Regions from separate parts of the Streptomyces sp. CA-135486 genome, predicted to be linked through region 1. Evidence: riboswitches for the same ligand, from Rfam matches in the RefSeq annotation. Region 1 holds a riboswitch; the other holds the start of a gene.
The links. A riboswitch is a leader RNA that binds a small molecule or an ion and turns the genes downstream of it on or off. The one in region 1 is predicted to bind cyclic di-AMP.
Positions count from the first base shown of each region.

Region 2: another riboswitch for cyclic di-AMP. It lies ahead of ACQEVG_RS33300 (M23 family metallopeptidase); the one in region 1 lies ahead of ACQEVG_RS00940 (M23 family metallopeptidase).

Region 1 covers NZ_JBNJMM010000001.1:172,293-175,908, forward strand. Annotated here, with positions in the region: tRNA gene ACQEVG_RS00930 (tRNA-Met) at 14-87, shown strand; gene ACQEVG_RS00935 (PP2C family protein-serine/threonine phosphatase) at 258-1,403, shown strand; cyclic di-AMP (ydaO/yuaA leader) riboswitch at 1,648-1,804, shown strand; gene ACQEVG_RS00940 (M23 family metallopeptidase) at 1,816-2,868, shown strand; partial or broken gene ACQEVG_RS00945 (aldo/keto reductase) at 3,007-3,213, shown strand; gene ACQEVG_RS00950 (PrsW family intramembrane metalloprotease) at 3,305-3,616, opposite strand, start outside.
Region 2 covers NZ_JBNJMM010000002.1:3,000,377-3,003,992, forward strand. Annotated here, with positions in the region: gene ACQEVG_RS33295 (alpha-galactosidase) at 1-914, shown strand, start outside; cyclic di-AMP (ydaO/yuaA leader) riboswitch at 1,301-1,460, shown strand; gene ACQEVG_RS33300 (M23 family metallopeptidase) at 1,463-2,407, shown strand; gene ACQEVG_RS33305 (SGNH/GDSL hydrolase family protein) at 2,570-3,361, shown strand; gene ACQEVG_RS33310 (carbohydrate kinase family protein) at 3,411-3,616, opposite strand, start outside.

The sequences.
Region 1 (3,616 bases):
TTGTGTTCACCGACGCGGGGTGGAGCAGCTCGGTAGCTCGCTGGGCTCATAACCCAGAGGTCGCAGGTTCAAATCCTGTCCCCGCTACTGAAAACAGTGGCCCGGCACTCGACGAGAGTGCCGGGCCACTGTCGTGTCCGCCCGCCGGTGTTTCGCCCGGTTGGCCGACGGTGAGTCGCCGCGCGGCGCGGCTCCGGCCAGCCTGGGAAGGGCGCGGTACCTTCCGCAGCCTGGGCGGACTGGGCAGGAGATCACTCGTGGGGTACCGAGGACAGCACGGCGGCATCAGCGCTCGCAGCTTTGTCCGTGCGCTGCCTACGCTGTTGATCATCGGTGGTGTCATCTTCGATCTCTCCACCCCGTCCGAGTTCACCGCGTCCCCCCTCTTCGCGGCCGCCCCGCTGATCGCGGCCCCCTTCTTCTCCTGGCTCACCACCCTGCTCACGGGTGTCGCGGCCGTCGCCGCGGTGGTCGGTCTGCACATGTACAACGACACCCTGGACAGTGTCTCGGCCAACACCGAGCTGTTCACCGTGGTCACCGTCGCCGGGCTCGCGCTCATCATCAACCGGGTCGTACGGCTCAGCGGCGAGCGCCTCGCCTCCGCCCGCGTCATCGCCGAGACCGCGCAGCGCGCCGTGCTGCCCACGCCCGCCGAACGGATCGGCGGGCTGCAGGTCGCCGCTCGGTACGAGGCGGCGCAGGCGGACGCCTTCATCGGCGGTGATCTCTTCGCCGTGCAGGACACTCCGTACGGGGTACGCCTGGTGGTCGGCGACGTACGGGGCAAGGGGATGGAGGCGGTCGAGGCGGTGGCCGTGGTGATCGGCGCGTTCCGGGAGGCGGCCGAGCAGGAGGCCACGCTCGAAGGGGTCGCCAAGCGCCTGGAGCGTGCCCTCGCGCGCGAGGGCACACGGCGGGACAGCCTGGAGATCTTCGAGGAGTTCACCACGGCAGTGATCGCCGAGATCCCGCGCCGCGACGAGATGGTGCGTGTGGTGAACCGGGGCCATCCGGAACCGCTGGTGCTGTACGCCGACGGGGAGGTGCACGCGCTTGTGCCGACCGAGGCCGCGCTGCCGCTGGGCATGGGCGAGCTGAGCGGATGGCCGGACAGCGCGGACTCGTTTCCGCTGCCCGCCGGGGCGACGCTGCTCCTCTACACGGACGGCCTTTCCGAGGCGCGCAACGCGGACGGCGTCTTCTACGACCCGGCCGTGCAGCTCGACGGCCGGCTCTTTCCCGGGCCCGAGGAGCTGCTGGACGCGCTCGTCGACGATGTACGACGGCATACCGGTGGCGGCTTGACGGACGACCTGGCTCTGCTGGCGGTCAGCCGTCCCGCGAAGGGGCAGCCGGGCCGCCGCAGGACCGTGCCTGTGGTCCGAGCGAAGACTCAGTGAGGGCGGCCGCCGGACCTGCACTGTGCGTAGTCGAAGTGCACCTCTCCGCACAACAGATGAATCACCGTCAGGTGAGGGTGTGAGGGAAGAGGTGATCAAGTCGCCCGTATCCGGCCGCTTGTGTCCCGTTAAGTCCGTGACGAACTCGTTAACGATCACCCGGAACAGCTTGGAATACGGCCCTGGCGTCTATTAACGTTCGATAACGCAGCGCGGTCGTCCCAGCCGTCGCAAGAGACGGCACCGTGCGCACGCGCCGAATCCCGCAAGGGAACCGGGGAACCACCAATTGGGGTGAATCGGGCATCTTTTGCCGCTCTTTTCCGCGGCCGAAGCGCTCGTAGGAGACCTTCCTGCTCCGAACCCGTCAGCTAACCCGGTAGGCGAGAAGGAAGGAAAGGAGTACGCCTCAGTGGCGTCCAACACCCCTGCCCCAGAAGCACCCTTCAGGCCCGACTTCTTCAGCGGCGAAGAGGGGGCGGAGCGGGCGTGGGAGGAATGGAACCCCACCGAGGACTCCGTTCGTCCGGTGCGCGGACGGCACCGTGTCGTCAAGCAGCGCGGCGGTCTCGCCCGCAGCTCCACGGTGCTCGGCGTCGGCGTGATCGCCGCGGTCGGCGCGGGCGGCATGGCCACCGCGCAGGGCAAGCCGCCGGTCTCCATATCGCTCCCCGACTCGATCGCGGACAACCTGCCCGACGCCAAGTCCCTTCCTGGCGTGAGCTCCTTCCTGTCCGACGACTCCTCGGACGACGACGCCGGCAACACCTCCCCGCTCACGGCGGTGGCGCTCGCCTCGGACACGGGCTCCAAGACCGCTGCCGATGGCGCGGCAGGCGCGGGTGAGGCGCTGCGCGCCCGCATCCTCCAGCAGGCCGAGCAGCAGCAGGCGGAGGCGGACGCCGAGGCGAAGTCGGCCGCGGAGAAGCTCGCGGCCGAGAAGGCCGCGGCGGAGGCGAGGAAGCAGCAGACCGCGGCGGAGGCCAAGGCCGAGGCGGAGAAGCTCGCGGCCGAGAAGGCCGCGGCGGCCAAGGCGGAGGCCGCGCGCCTTGCCAAGCTCGCCGCGAGCTATTCGCTGCCCACCTCCTCGTACACGATCACCTCCACCTTCGGCGAAGCCGGCTCCATGTGGTCCTCGGGCTACCACACCGGCCTGGACTTCGCCGCGCCGACGGGCACGCCGCTCAAGGCGGTCCACAGCGGCACCGTCAAGTCGGCGGGCTGGTCCGGCTCTTACGGCTACCGCACGGTGCTGGAGCTCGATGACGGCACGGAGATCTGGTACGCCCACCAGTCCTCGATCTCGGTCAGCGCCGGCCAGAAGGTGGTGACGGGCGAGACGATCGGCCGCGTGGGTGCGACCGGCAATGTGACCGGCCCGCATCTGCACCTGGAGGTCCACACGGCGGGCGGGACGGGCATCGACCCGATGACCTGGCTGCGCGACAAGGGCCTCACCGTCTGACGTTCCGCACGGCTCTGCGCCCCTCGCGTCCTTCGGCGCGTGGGGCGCTGTCGCGCGCCGCGCTCCCCCGTACGCGGCGGCGGCCCTGCGGGAGGTGCGGTGTGGAATAGGTCGCACCGTACGGCCGTTGATCAACCCATGACTTCTCTCCGTACGCTTGGGCCGTCCGATCTCGCCGTCTTCCCGCTCGCCCTCGGCGGCAACGTCTTCGGCTGGACCGCCGACCAGGCACAGTCCTTCGCCGTGCTCGACGCGTACGCCGCTGCCGGAGGCAACTTCGTCGACACCGCCGACGCCTACTCGGCATGGGCGCCGGGCAACGAGGGCGGCGAGTCCGAGACCGTCAGCTGGAGCTGACGGCCGAGGAGGTGGCCGAGCTGACGGCGGCGTCGGCGTAGCCCCGCTCGGCGGCTGCTGTCAGCCGGCCGGACAGGGCCTAGCCATTGCGGTACGGGTTGTAGCCGCCGTAGTCGCGGTACGGCGGCGGCGTGAGCACCCGGCCCGTCGCCTGCGCCGCGTATGTCAGCGCGGGACCCGCGACGTGCTTGCGCTGCCAGAGGTGGTGCAGCAGCTCCTGCTCGCGCTCCACGAAGTCCGGGCCCGCCGCGCCGCGGTGGGCCCGGTGGCGCAGAAAGGCCAGAGTCGTCGCGAACCGCTCGTACTCCGCAACGGCGTGCGCGGCGGCCGGTCCGTGCGTCCGCCGGGCGACGTCGCGCGCCATCGACCGGGCCCGCATCGAGGACAGGGC
Region 2 (3,616 bases), on a different contig from region 1:
ACAGCGATCTCTACCGTGCGCACCCCGACTGGGTGCAGCACCACCCCGGCCGTGCCAGGACCGAGTTCCGCAACCAGCTTGTGCTGAACCTCGCCCGCGAGGACGTACAGGAGTACCTCTGGGAGCGGCTGGACGGGCTGCTCTCGAGCGCGCCCGTCGACTATGTGAAATGGGACTTCAACCGCTGCTTCACGGACGCGGGCTGGCCCGGCGAACCGTACCCGCAGAAGCTGTGGGTCGCGCATGTGCACGCGCTGTACGCGCTCATCGACCGGCTGCGCGCCGCCCATCCGTCCGTCGCCTTCGAGTCCTGCTCGGGCGGCGGCGGCCGGATCGACCTCGGCATCCTCTCCCGCACCGACCAGGTGTGGACCTCGGACAACACCGATCCGCTGGACCGGCTCGCGATCCAGCAGGGCTTCACTCAGCTGCACCCGGCGCGGGTCATGGCTGCCTGGGTCACCGACAGCCCCAATGTCCAGCTCAATGGCCGCGTCAGCACGCTTCGCTTCCGCTTCGTCAGCGCGATGGCCGGTGTGCTCGGGGTCGGCGGCGACCTCACCGAGTGGAGCGAGGAGGAGCTTGCCGAGGCGCGCGGCTGGGTGGAGCTCTACAAGCAGATCCGGCCGCTGGTGCAGCACGGCGAGCTGTACCGGCTCAGGGCGCCCGAGGGCGGGCTCAGCGCCGTGCAGTACATCCGCGGCGACGAGACCGTCGTACTCGTCTGGCTGCAGGCGCAGCACTACGGAGAGCAGCCGCCGCGGCTGCGGCTGCGCGGCGTCGACCCGGCGGCCGGCTACGAGTGCGTGGACACCGGCGCCGTACACCGCGGGTCCGTGCTGCTGCACCACGGACTGCACACCGGACTGAAGGGCGACCTGGACGCCACCGTGATCAGGCTGCGCCGCCGCTGAGGCGACTCGCGGCGGGACCGGACGCAGCGCGGTGGAATTTCCTCCGGCAAAAGCAGCAATGTGGGGGTAAGTGAGAGTCATCGTCATTAAATGACGCTTCTGTCCGAATTGGATGATTCGGTATAACGTGCCCCGTCTTCAAGGGAGATGGGGTACGACCCGTGAGCAGGATCATATTCGTGACGGTCCGTGGCGGCGCGCGGGGAGTGAATTCCCTTACCGGCTGGAGAGTTGCGGTTCCCGGGTCCACGGAGGGTGACGGGAAATTTCCCCTTGATGTCACGGTGGCCCATGATCGGCGAAAGCGGTGGCTTGTTCCTTTTGATCCGGCTCGTTTAGCGTCACCGTCAATCCGGACGGACCGCCTAATCCTGCCGCCGACCGGAATTCGAAACCCACCCACGCGTGGCAGGAGCGGGGGACCCAAGAAGTATGCCGATTCCGGACATCCGGGACGGCTTGGGGTTAAGTCGTGCATTTTTCCGCGACCGGGCATCTCCAGCCCGAACCCGACAGCTCACCTCGCAGGCGCCGGAGAGGAATGCGCCATGCCCGGAAAGGGTAAGCACCGCCGTCCCAGGACCAGCCCGATCACCCGCGGATTCGTCGCCGCCGGTACGGGTGGCGCCGCCATCGCCCTTCCGCTGATGGGTGCCTCAGGCGCCCACGCGGCCGGCAAGACCGCGCCCGCCGCGACCTCCCACACGGCGGTGACCGCCGCCACCTCCCAGGTGCCGACTGCCGCCGCCGCGGCCCCGCTGGCCAAGGAGCAGGCCGCCCCCACCACCTACCGCGTCGTCGCCGGTGACTATCTCTCCAAGATCGCCGACGAGCACCATGTCCGCGGCGGCTGGAAGAAGCTGTACGAGGACAACCGCAAGCAGGTCGGCGACGACCCCTCGCTGATCCACCCGGGCCTGAAGCTCACCCTCGGCGGGAAGTCGAAGGCGAAGGCCCACGACGAGTCGAAGCCGCGCCCGGAGCGCCAGGCAAAGTCCTCGTCCGGTGACGCCCAGGACTCCGCCTCGAAGGCCTCCGCGCAGTCCTCCTCCGGTGACTCGGCGAGCGCCTCGCAGACCAGCGGCTCCGGCTTCACGGCCCCGGTCAGCGGCGCGACCGTCATCACTCCGTACCACCTCGCCGGCTCCATGTGGTCCAGCGGCTACCACACCGGTGTCGACTTCGCCGCCTCCACCGGTACCACGGTCAAGGCCGTCGGTCCGGGCACCGTCGTCTCCGCGGGCTGGAGCGGCGCGTACGGCAACGAGGTCGTCATCCAGCACGGCGACGGCAGCTATTCGCAGTACGCCCACCTCTCCTCGCTCGCCGTCTCCTCCGGCCAGAGCGTGAGCGGCGGCCAGCAGATCGGCCTGTCCGGCTCCACCGGCAACTCCACCGGTCCGCACCTGCACTTCGAGATCCGTACCGGCCCGAGCTACGGCTCGGACGTCGACCCGCTGGCGTACCTGCGCCAGCACGGCGTCTCGATCTGATCCACCGGTCCAGCCGATCCCCTCGTGCCGAATCCCCCAGCGGCGCGAGGGGATTCGGCGTATTCCGGGTTGGGCGAAACTTGACCGGTGGTATAGATCACCCCTCGTCAACCCCTCCTTACGGTCGCGTAGGTCACATCCGTGAGGGAAAGATATGGGCTCGTGGCAGACGATTCGAGAGACAAGACCAGTGGCGCATTCGGGTCGTACGCGGCTATCGGTGACAGCTTCACCGAAGGGGTCGGAGACCCGGGCCCCGACGGGACGTACGTCGGCTGGGCGGACCGGTTCGCGGTCCTGCTCGGCGACCGGATGCCGGAGCACACCTTCAGGTACGCCAATCTCGCCGTACGCGGCCGTCTCCTCGACCAGATCGTGGCGGAACAGGTGCCGAGGGCCAAGGAACTCGCCCCGGATCTCGTGACGTTCTGCGCCGGCGGCAATGACATCATCCGGCCGGGCACCGACCCGGACGACGTGGCCGAGCGCTTCGAGCGGGCCGTCGCCGAGCTCACCGGAGCCGTCGGCACGGTCATGGTGACCACCGGCTTCGACACGCGCGACGTGCCGGTACTGCGCCATCTGCGCGGCAGGATCGCCACGTACACCGCGCATGTCCGGGCCATCGCCGACCGTTACGACTGCCCCGTGCTGGACCTCTGGTCGCTCAAGTCCGTCCAGGACAGGCGTGCTTGGGACGCCGACCGGCTGCATCTCTCGCCCGAGGGACACACCAGGGTCGCGCTGCGCGCCGCCCAGGTGCTCGGCATCGAGGTGCCCGCCGACCCGGACCAGCCGTGGCCGCCGCAGCCGCCGCGCGGCCCCCTGGAGGTGCGCCGGGACGACATCCAGTGGGCGCGCACGCATCTGGTGCCATGGATCGGGCGGCGACTGCGCGGCGAGAGCTCCGGCGACCATGTCGAGGCCAAGCGCCCCAATCTGCTGCCTCTGTAGCGGTGTCGGGGTGCGGGTGCCGTGATGCACCCGCCACCCCGGCCGCTCTTCAGACCCGGTCCGAGTGGAGTCCGGCCGGGCTGATCAGCGCCGTACTGCCCTCGCCCGTACAGGCATGGGCGCCCGCCAGCGCGCCGAGCCGGGCGCAGTCCTCCAGGTCCCGGCCCGCGAGGCGCCCGTAGAGAAAGCCGCAGACATACGCGTCGCCGGCACCGTTGGAGTCCACGACCGGACCCGGTGGCACCGCCGCGGGGA